2 regions of the Allobosea sp. FW305-C-101 genome follow, and region 1 is predicted to be linked to the other one. Evidence: riboswitches for the same ligand, from Rfam matches in the RefSeq annotation. Region 1 holds a riboswitch; the other holds the start of a gene.

Region 1 (5,294 bases):
GCTGGCGGCCATGTCGGCTGGGGCGAATGCGAGGCGGCGCCGCTGCCCTCCATCGCCGCCTTCATCTGCCCGATGTCGCATGGCGTCTGCCGGCCTGTCGCCGATTCCGTGCTCGGGCAGAATCTGGAAAGCCCGGAGGACATCGCCCGCATCGCCGCGGCCGTCGCTTATAACTCGATGGACCTGCTGCAGGCGCCGCATACCTTTTCCGGCGTCGAGATGGCGCTGTGGGATATCCTCGGGAAGATGCGATCCGAGCCGGTCTGGCGCCTGCTCGGCTACGCCAAGAGCCATCCCAAGACGCCCTATGCCTCGGTCCTCTTTGGCGACACGGCGCAGGAAACCCTCGAACGCGCTCGCGATGCCCGCAGCCGCAGCTTCCGCGCCGCGAAGTTCGGCTGGGGGCCGATCGGTCGTGGCAGCGTCGAGGCCGATGCCGAGCATTTCGTCGCTGCCCGCGAGGGTTTGGGGCAGGACGGCATCCTGCTCGTCGATACCGGACAGATCTTCATCGAGGATGTCGCGCGCGCCGCCGCCCGCTTGCCGGCGATGGAAAAGGCCAACGTGCTCTGGTTCGAGGAGCCCTTCCACGCCAGCGCGCTCGAAGCCTATGGCGCTCTTGCCCAGCGCAGCCCCAAGGTCCGTTTGGCCGGCGGGGAGGGCGCCCATAACGAGTCGATGGCGCGGCAGCTCATCGACTATGGCGGCATCGGCTATGTCCAGATCGATTGCGGCCGGATCGGCGGCATCGGCCCGTCCAAGGCGGTGGCGGATTATGCGGTCGCCAAGGGTGTGACCTTCGTCAACCACACCTTCACCTCGCATCTGGCGCTCTCCGCCTCGCTCCAGCCCTATGCGGGCTTGGCCGAGCACGAAATCTGCGAATATCCGGCGATGCCGAAGCCGCTCGCGACCGCGATCTCCGCCAATCATCTGGAGCGCAACGCGAACGGGCAGGTCGCGGCGCCTGATGTACCCGGCCTCGGCATCGATGTCGCGACCACGGCGCTGCGCAGCTATCTGCAGGAGGTCGAGATCTCGGTCGGCGGCAAGCGGCTCTACAGTACGCCGAGTCTCTGACGCGATGTCTGCTTGACGCAGCGCCACGCCCTTATAGGGTGTGCGCCGATCGAGGTTCTCCGGGTTGCTCCCGGAGCTAAGAGGGAATTCGGTGAGGCGCGACCCGCGCCAAAGCCGAGGCTGCCCCCGCAACTGTAAGCGGCGAGCTTTCCGTCCATCGTCCACTGGCGCCTGATGCGCCGGGAAGGCCGGGCGGAAGCGGCATCGACCCGCGAGCCAGGAGACCTGCCCCGGTCGTCGAAGACGTCTTTCGGACGGGGTGTTCCGGAGCTGTGTGTCGATGGCGGCCTTGTGCCGCCTTCCCGTCCCACATGCCCAAGCTGCCCCGGCTGTCATCTCGGGGAGCGATGAAGTCCATGTTCACGAAGACCACCACGCAGGCCGTTCAGGGCGGCTTGACGGCCGCCTGCCGCGCACTCTATCAGAAATGCAACATTGTTACATTTCGGATGGCCTCGATGCCGGTTGCGCGCCCGTTTAACCTGTTTAGCCTCTCGGCCGTTGCTCTATTGGGCGCTCTCGCCACCGGCACGGCCAATGCGGCGCCCACCAAATATCCGCTGACGCTGGAGAATTGCCGCGAGACGATCACCTTCAACGCCGCGCCCAAGCGCGTCGTCGCGATCGGCCAGACCCAGACGGAAATTCTTTATGCGCTGGGCCTCGGCGACCGCGTCGTCGGCACGGCGGTCTGGTTCTCGCCTGTGGCCAAGCCCTATGAGGCGGTCAACGCCAAGGTGAAGCGTCTCGCCGACAACGATCCGAGCTTTGAGGCGGTGCTGGCGCAGGAGCCCGATCTCGTCACGGCGATGTTCGAATGGCATGTCGGGCCCAACGGCATCGTCGGCAAGCGCGACCAGTTCGCCAAGGTGAAGGTGCCGGCTTACGTCTCGCCGACCGATTGCGTCGGCAAGGACAATTCCGGTGCCGGCGACGGGGTGCGCACCCAGATGTTCACGATGGAGCTGGTCTATCGCAACATCCGCGAATTCGGCGCGATCTTCGACGTAGCCGACCGGGCCGAGACGCTCGTCGCCGAACTCAAGGCCCGCGAGGAGAAGGCGGTCGAGCAGGTCGCCAAGCTCAAGGCGCAGGACGTGCCGGTCGTCGTCTGGTTCTCCAGCAAGGACATCAAGGGCGACGGCTTCATGGCCGGCAAGAACGGCGTGCCCGCCTATATCCTGTCGAAGCTCGGCGCCCGCAACATCATCTCGACCAACGAGGAATGGCCTCTGGTCGGCTGGGAGAGCATCGCCGCTGCCAACCCGGCGGTGATCGTCACCGTCAAGATGGATCGCCGCCGCTTTCCGGCCGACGATATCGAGAAGAAGCTGGAATTCCTGAAGACCGACCCGGTCGCCAGCAAGCTCGATGCGGTCAGGAACAACCGCGTCGTCATCCTGGATGTGGGCGCGACCCGCGCCGGGCTCGACACGGTCGACGGCATCGAGACCCTCGCCAAGGCGATCGCGGGCTTCGGGCTCTCGCGTTGAGCCACGCCGCCCATGGGCCGAACTGGCCGGCGCGGATCGGCATCGCGCTGGCCTCGCTGCTGGCGCTGACCTTATCGGTCGCGCTGGCGGTGACGATCGGCGAGATGCGCATCCCGCTGGACACGGCCCTGAAGGCGCTCGGCAACGGGCTGTTCGATCTCGACTTCCCGGTCAGCGCGATCCAGCAGGGCGTGATCTTCGATTATCGCCTGAGCCGCGCGCTGATGGCGGGGCTCTGCGGCGGCGCGCTCGCCCTGTCGGGCGCGATCCTGCAGGCGCTGCTGCGCAATCCCTTGGCCGAGCCCTATATCCTCGGCATCTCGGCCGGCGCCTCGACCGGCGCCGTCGCGGTACTGATCCTCGGCATCAGCATCGGCGGCGCGGTGCTCTCGGTATCGGCCGGCGCCTTCATCGGCTCCTGCGCCGCGCTCGTCGTCGTCGCCTTGCTGGCGGCGGGGGCGGGTGGGGCGAGCGACCGCGTCATCCTGGCCGGCGTCGCCACCTCTCAGCTCTTCAACGCGGCAACCGCGACGATCGTGACCACGCTCGCCAGTGCCGAGCAGGCGCGCGGCGTGATGTTCTGGCTGCTCGGCAACTTCGGCGGCGTGCGCTGGCCCGATCTCTGGATGGCGGCGCCGGTTGCCTTCATCGGCTTCGGCATCTGCATGCTCCACGCCAAGGTGCTGGACGCGTTCGCCTTCGGCGTCGATGCAGCCGCCTCGCTCGGCGTCGCGGTGACGCGGGTGAAGGTTGTGCTCTTCGCGACCACGGCGGTGATGACGGCGGTGATGGTCTCGATCGTCGGCACGGTCGGCTTCGTCGGCCTGATCATTCCCCATGCCGCGCGCTTCCTCGTCGGCTCCGGCCATGCCCGCCTGCTGCCGGCCTGCCTCGTCATCGGCGCGATCTTCATGATCCTCGCGGATATCCTCTCCCGCATCCTGATACCCCAACAGATCCTGCCGATCGGCGTGGTCACCGCGCTCTTCGGCGCCCCGGTCTTCGCTCTGATCCTCTATCGTGCCCGGAGGCCGGCATGACGCTCGCCACTCGCGAGGTCCGCTGGGGCGCCGGCGGCCGCATGATCGTCGATGGCGTGACGCTGGAGGCGGCGCCCGGCCGGGTGCTCGGCCTGATCGGCCCGAACGGCTCCGGCAAGTCGAGCCTGCTCCGATTGCTCTGCCGCCTGCGCAATGTCGCGAGCGGCGTCGTCACGCTCGACGGAAATGACATCGCCGCCGTGCCGCGCCGCGAGCTCGCCCGCCGCCTCGCCTTCGTCGAGCAGCAGGCGACGACCGAGATCCAGCTCTCCGTCTGCGACGTCGTCCGGCTCGGCCGAACGCCGCATCGCGCAGCGCTTGCCTCCTGGAACGACGCCGACGAAGCCGCCGTCAACGAGGCGCTGGCGCGGGTTGGGCTGACCGAGCGGCACGATCAGTTCTGGCATACGCTCTCGGGCGGAGAGCGCCAGCGCGTCCATATCGCCCGCGCGCTCGCGCAGGAGCCGAGCGAGCTGATCCTCGACGAGCCGACCAATCATCTCGATATCCAGCACCAGCTCTCGATCCTGAGCCTGGTCCGCCGCCTCGGCATCACCTGCATCATGGCGCTGCACGATCTCAACCTCGCCGCCATGTTCTGCGACGAGATCGCGCTGCTGCATGATGGGAGGCTTCAGGCGGCCGGCGCGCCGGAGGAGGTCCTGACGGCCGAGGCGATCCAGCGCATCTTCGGTGTCGCGGTCTCGATCCGCTTGGGAGACTCAGGCCGCCGTCACATCGAATACCTGATCGAGGCCGAGCCGAGGAAGGCTGCGCCCGGAAGCGATTGAGGCCGGGCCTCTACTCCGCGGCCGCCTGCCGCTTGTCGAAGAAGCGTTCGCAGGCTTCGGCGACGCGCGCGACGGAGGCGTCGTTCACATCGAGATGGGTGACCCAGCGCAAAGTGCCGTAACGCCCGCTGACGGCGATGCCGCGCTCGCGCAGGAATGCAGCAAACGCTGCGGTATCAAGCGTCTTCGGCGCCATGAACACCATGTTCGTGCGAGCCGGTCCCGCGCCAAGCGCGGGGAAAAGCCCTAGCACCTCGGCGAGCGACGCAGCACGCTGATGATCCTCGGCGAGTCGGTTGACGTTATGCTCCAGCGCATAGATCGCTGCTGCCGCGATCACGCCGGTCTGGCGCATGCCGCCGCCCAGCATCTTGCGGATGCGGCGGGCCTTCGCGATGAAATCCTTCGGGCCGACCAATATCGACCCGATTGGCGCGCCGAGGCCCTTGGACAGGCAGAGCGACACCGTGTCGAACTGCCCGGCGATCCAGGCTGCATCGCGATTGCTCGCCGCTGCCGCGTTCATCAGGCGGGCGCCGTCGAGATGGGTGGCGAGCCCACGCGAACGGGCAAGCCCGGTCGCGGCTTCCAGATAGGCGTCCGGTAGGACAAGGCCGTTGAACGTGTTCTCCAGCGCCAGCAGGCGCGTCATCGCGAAATGGAAATCGTTCGGCTTGATCGCATTGGCGATGGCCTCGAGCGCGATCGTGCCGTCCGGCTCGTTGGGCAGGGGCTGCGGCTGGATCGAACCGAGGACCGCCGCGCCGCCACCTTCCAGCCGATAGGTATGGGCCATCTGGCCGACGATATATTCCTCGCCACGCTCGCAATGGGCCATCAGCCCGGCGAGATTGGCCTGCGTGCCGGTCGGGAAGAAGAGGGCCGCTTCC
Region 2 (5,294 bases), on a different contig from region 1:
CCGCAACGCTGCGCGCCAGGAGCACGACGACAGGCACGCCGAGCCGCGTCATCGGATCGAGCAGCTGATGCATCGCCTGCCTTGCCGGCGTGACGATCAGCAGATCCGGGCGTTGCGCGACAATGGCATCGACGGAAAAGCCGAGCCGGCCGCCGACCTGCGGCTTCTGCGTCAGCTCCGGGGGAAAGCGTGTATAGCTCTCGACGCCGACGATGCGATCGGTGAGGCCCAGCGCCGCAACGAGCTCCGCGTTGGAGGCGAAGATCGGCACGATGCGCTGCGGCGGCTGCGCGATCTCGACCGCCCGGCCGACCGCGTCGGTCAGCCGGAGAGGCTCGGCGACGGCAGGAGCCGCGGCGCCGATGAGGCCAGCGAAAGCGAGAACGGCGCGCCGCACTCAGAACCGCGCCTGCAATCCGGCCTGGAACTCGAGGCCCGGCATGGATGTGCCGTAGCCGCCATTGGCGAAGCGGGAATCGAGCTTGTAGGGCCGCTTGTCGATGCCGATGAAGATCGGGTGCTCGTTCTTGTTGAAGAGGTTGTTGACCAGAGCGAAGAGCTTCACGCCCTTGCTCACCTCCACCTCGCCGCGCAGGTTCCAGACCCAGAACGGGTTCTTGCGGTGGATCCAGTCGCGGTTGGGCTCGGCGAAGGGGATGAGCAGGTTCTCCTCGGTGTTGTACCACATCGGGCCATAGAGCACGCCCGACACCTGCACCGACCACGGATAGCGCACGCCGCTCTGGCCGAAGCGCGTGCCGATGGCCGCCTGGTACTGGTACATGCGCTCCGGCTTGCGGCTGTTGGCCGTCGCCGCCGCGCCCTTGTCCTCCATGTCGAAATTCCAGGAGCCGTTGCCGAACACCGACCAGCGCCAGGCGGTGTTGTCGTATCCGGTCAGCTTCAGGATATCGGCATCGAGCTGCAATTCGACGCCGCGCACGACGACGTCTCCGGCATTGTTCGCATAGTCGGAGGTATTGGCGACATTGGTCCGGGCGCGGGTGACGATGCGGTCGGAAATGACGTTCTGGAAGATCGCGAAATCCGCGCGCCAGCCGTCGCCGGCATAGGCTGCGCCGGCCTCGACCTGCTCGCTTGTCTCCGGCTTGAGCGAGGGATTGCCGAAGATGCGCCCGCCGCCGAGCGTGTTGAAATCGGCGGCGAGCTCCGTCGCCGTCGGGGCGCGGAAGCCGGTCGCGTAGCCGACGCGGAAGGTCAGCCGGTCGGTCGCCTTGAAGGTCGCGCCGGTGGAGTATGTCGTTGCCTGATAATCGACCTCGCGCGGGCGCTGGCCGGCGAGGTTCGGCGTGTATTCGAAGCTGGTCGTGCCGAAGGTGCGGCGCACGCCGGCGCGCAGGGTGACGCGATCGTCGAAGAGCTTCTGGGAGTCCTCGACATAGAGCGCGTTGACCGTCTCGGACTGGTTGTTGTCCTGCGGCGAGACGGGCGCGAGCGGATTGCCGGGAACGCCGATGCGGTCGCGGATCGAGCGCAATGTGCTGCGCTCCCAGTCCCAGCCGGCGAGCAGGTCGTTGCCGGCCCAGAGCGTCATGCTCGGCTGGAAGCGGGTTCCGACGATGTTCAATTCGCGGCGGTTGTAATCGGCTGCCGTGCCGGCTGCCGGCAGGCCGGTGCCGCCCCGGATGACCGGCGAAGCCCAGCGGAAATTGTCGACGTCCTGCACGGCATAGCCTTGCAGCATCCAGCGATACTGTCCGCCGGGGAGTTGGCCGCGATAGGTGATGTCGACGGAGTTGTTGTAGCGGTCTTCCTGGCTGATCGTGTTGGCGCCGGAACCACGGAAGCCGACATCGTAGATGCCGTCGGTCCGCAGTGTCGTCTCGATGCGATGGTCGGGATTGATCTGCAAGCCCAGCGCGCCAGCGATGCCGAGGCGCTTCCAGCCGGTATTGGCCATGGTCGTGCCGCCGCGACCGGACCGGTAGTCGTCGCGCGTGCCGCCCGAGATCCCGGCGTAATAATCGACGCTGTCATAGAGCCCGCCGGTCTGGGCCTTGCCCTGCAGCAGCCCCCAGGAGCCCCCTGCCCCTTCGATCATCGTGCCCGGCGCGGTGCGGCCGGTCTTGAGGATGATGTTGATGACGCCGCCGATATTCTGGCTGCCATAGACGACCGATGACGGGCCGCGGATGATCTCGATGCGCTCGACATCGGCGGCGGAGAGCTTGGACAGGTTGGCCGTGCCGGCGCGACGGCCGTTCATCAGCACCAGCACTTGGCTGCGGAAATCCTTGCCTTGCCCGTCGCTGGCGCCGCCGCGGATGTTGATCGAGGTCTGCCCGGGCGTCCATTGGCTGAAGAAACCGACGGCGTTCTCCGCGAGCAGGTCGGTGATCGATTGCGCACGGGCCCGCTCGATCTGCGCGGCATCGATGACCTGGACCGTTCCGGGAATGCTGCTGCGCGGCTCGGGGCGGCCCGTCGCTGTGACGACGAGCTCGTCGAGCTTGATTTCGGTCTGGGCGAAGGCGGGCACGGCCCCGATCGCCATCAGGCAGGTCGCGGCAAGCAGGCAGGCTTTGCGGGAATTCAGGCGGATCATGACAGGTTCCAGACGAGGATGGCCGAGCGGCGATGGCAGGAGAGGCGAAAGCCGCCCGGCACGGGCACGGCCTGCTTGTGGAGATGGTCGAAAAGCTGCGGCCGGCGCGGATCGTTGGGCGGCCAGCCCAGCCGATCGGCCTGGAAGGCGGCGAAGGCCGGCAGGTCCGGCAGCACCAGTGAGAAGGTCCAGTCGACCGCGTCCACGCGATCGGGCAGGTCGGTGCCGAGCTGCGGCAGCACCAGATCGATGCCCGGCGTCTCGTCTTCGTGATGCCATTCGCGCGGCAGGCATGCGGAGAGGATCAGCCCCTTGGGTGCCTTCTGCGCGGCGACGATCCAAACGATCTGCCGGGTCGCCCACTGCCGGCAGCGCGCCAGGAAGCTGGGGGCATCCGTGAAATAGCCCGGCATGGTGGCGGCCAGGACCGTATCGGCGGCTTCGCAATCGACCGCGACGTCGTCCCAGCCGTGCGGGATAATGGCCGGCGGCTGCGGCAGGGCGGCGAGCCGGGCCTGCATCGTCGGAGACGGTTCGATGGCCGTCCAGCGCGCGCCGGGCCGGCGCAGCGCCGCGCCCAGCTGCCCTCCCCCGGCGCCGATGTCGATCAGATCGTCGATCCCGGGCGCGAGCTGGCGGATGAGCGGCGCGACACGCGCGACATAATCGGAAGAGTCGATAGCACTGGCGTAAAGCGCAAGCGGATCCAGGGGCGCCGCAGAGGACGCAGGCAGAGAAGCGGAGGCAGAGTTCATACCTGCCTCTTATCGCAATGTTATAACATTGCAATTACTCATGCCTGACACAGGCGCTCCGGGCCTGGTCCACGCCCGACCGCTCGCGTGGCCGCCTCTCGGCCCCGTCAATTCTATCATGGTCGTCCAGCCCCTCGCTGTCGCGGCCGGGGCAAAGGGAGGAAGCGCGGCAGACCGGCGGCAGGCGCCCGGTGCACTGCGATTCCGCCGGACACCCCGCCCGCGCGACATCATCACTGCGTCGGGGCAGGTCTCCTGGCTTGCGGGTCGTTGCTTTCAGGCTGTCTTCCCGGCGCGGACGCCAGTGACTTCAAGTAGCCGAAAACTCACCGCTCACAGTTGCGGGGGCAGCTCCGGGTTCCGTGCAAGCGCACGTCACCGGATTCCCTCTTAGCTTCGGATCGCTCCGAAGACCTCGACACGGATTAACGTAGATGGCGAGATTGTGGCGTCAAGCTACCGATGGCGCGGCAGGCGCGAAGGCTGTGGACGGCAGCGACGAGGACCGTCATCGCACAACGCGCTACCTGAAACCCCTCGTCAGCTTACGTCGTTCGCAGCGAGCACCTTGGGCTCGATCGCGATGATCTCGCAATCCGCCTCGGTGCCATCCTGCCAGGACTGGACGAGGAAACGCGCATCGGAGCCGATGGCTATGATCGGATGATGCCAGAGCCCGCGGCGATAGATCACGCCCTGCGAAGCGGAGAACGAGAAGGCGGCCAGCGTTGAGAGATCGGGCCGGCCATCCGCGCCGTCCCGGGCGACGATGACGATATGGCCGGCGCCATCGAGCGGGACGATCCATTGGATCGAATTGACATGCCGCTCCAGCATGGCGATCGCGAGGCCCCGCTGCTGCTGCTTGGCCGAGAAGATCGACGTCACAAGTCTGGTGCCGGCCCGGACCTCGGCAGCCGGATGAGCATGGATATCGTGCCGGCGCGCGGTGCCGTTATTCGCGGTGCGGCCACTTTCCCCGGCTTCCACGATCCAGCCGAAAGGCTCGAAAGCGGCCTGCGTGACCGGCTGGATGCGAAGCGGGGTAAGGGGCTGAAGCTCGGTCCTGCCGTCATCCTGCATGTTGCGTTCTTTCTTCTCGCTTATCGCACCAGCGCTGCGGCGAAGACCGACGCGATCGCGTCCAGCCTGCGCGCGTAATCCGCGGCACTGGGTGGCGTGCCGAGCTTCGCTCCCGCGGCGGCAAAGAGCAGGCTGGCGGTCCAGTCGTCCGCGCTGGCCGGCAGGCGCGATAGATTGATCTCGCCGCCTTGCTCGGCCTGCCTCAGCAATTCGCGGGCAAAGGTCGAGAAGATTCGCTCGAAAGCCTGCAATTCACGCGTCGCGATCGTGTTCATCACAGCCTTCAGTTCGACGAGATGCTCGCCGGTGCCGAAGCTGGCATAGGCCAGCCCGTGATGCGCCTGAAGCAGCGCCGCGAGCCGCTCCGGAAACGGCCCCTGCCTCGCCACGACCTCACGGCAACGTGCTTCGACCCGTCGCCCGAGCAGGTCCAGCATGGCCCGGAAGACATCGTCCTTGCCCTTGAAGTGCAGGTAGAGCGTCGCCTTGGCGAGCCCCGCCTCTTTGGCGATGTCGTCCATCGAGCTGCGCTTGTAGCCGTAGCGGGCGAACAGACGCAGCGCCGCATCGGCGATCTGGTCGGTGCGGGCATTGGCATCCTCCGCAGGGAGAACGTTGGAACCTTCGTTTCCGTCCGGCATTGCAGCTTCTGCAGTCTTGACAAAATCCAAACTGCGCGCGACCATCCTAACTAGACTCAAAACGTCTAACTAGTCCAGTCGCGCGACCCAGGGCTACGGATCCATCGCCCGTCATCTGATATGTCAGATCGGGCCATCGAGGGCGAGCCCTCGATCCGCACCATGGTGCCGCGCTGCGTTATGCCAGCATCGGAGGCAACCATGGTCTCTCTCAAGGTCAACGGGACGACGCATACCGTCGATGTCGAC

What was found. Region 1 has a riboswitch for cobalamin ahead of AC3WMA_RS02625 (ABC transporter substrate-binding protein). Riboswitches for the same ligand answer to the same signal wherever they lie in the genome.
Region 2: another riboswitch for cobalamin. It lies ahead of AC3WMA_RS12620 (methyltransferase domain-containing protein); the one in region 1 lies ahead of AC3WMA_RS02625 (ABC transporter substrate-binding protein).

The regions. Positions count from the first base shown of each region.
Region 1 covers NZ_JBYSYT010000001.1:554,154-559,447, reverse strand. Annotated here, with positions in the region: gene AC3WMA_RS02630 (mandelate racemase/muconate lactonizing enzyme family protein) at 1-1,080, shown strand, start outside; cobalamin riboswitch at 1,116-1,327, shown strand; gene AC3WMA_RS02625 (ABC transporter substrate-binding protein) at 1,539-2,573, shown strand; gene AC3WMA_RS02620 (FecCD family ABC transporter permease) at 2,570-3,613, shown strand; gene AC3WMA_RS02615 (ABC transporter ATP-binding protein) at 3,610-4,404, shown strand; gene ltaE (low-specificity L-threonine aldolase) at 4,415-5,294, opposite strand, start outside.
Region 2 covers NZ_JBYSYT010000002.1:1,039,518-1,044,811, forward strand. Annotated here, with positions in the region: gene AC3WMA_RS12610 (ABC transporter substrate-binding protein) at 1-397, opposite strand, end outside; gene AC3WMA_RS12615 (TonB-dependent receptor) at 398-2,566, opposite strand; gene AC3WMA_RS12620 (methyltransferase domain-containing protein) at 2,563-3,321, opposite strand; cobalamin riboswitch at 3,550-3,754, opposite strand; gene AC3WMA_RS12625 (ureidoglycolate lyase) at 3,862-4,404, opposite strand; gene AC3WMA_RS12630 (TetR/AcrR family transcriptional regulator) at 4,425-5,045, opposite strand; gene AC3WMA_RS12635 ((2Fe-2S)-binding protein) at 5,247-5,294, shown strand, end outside.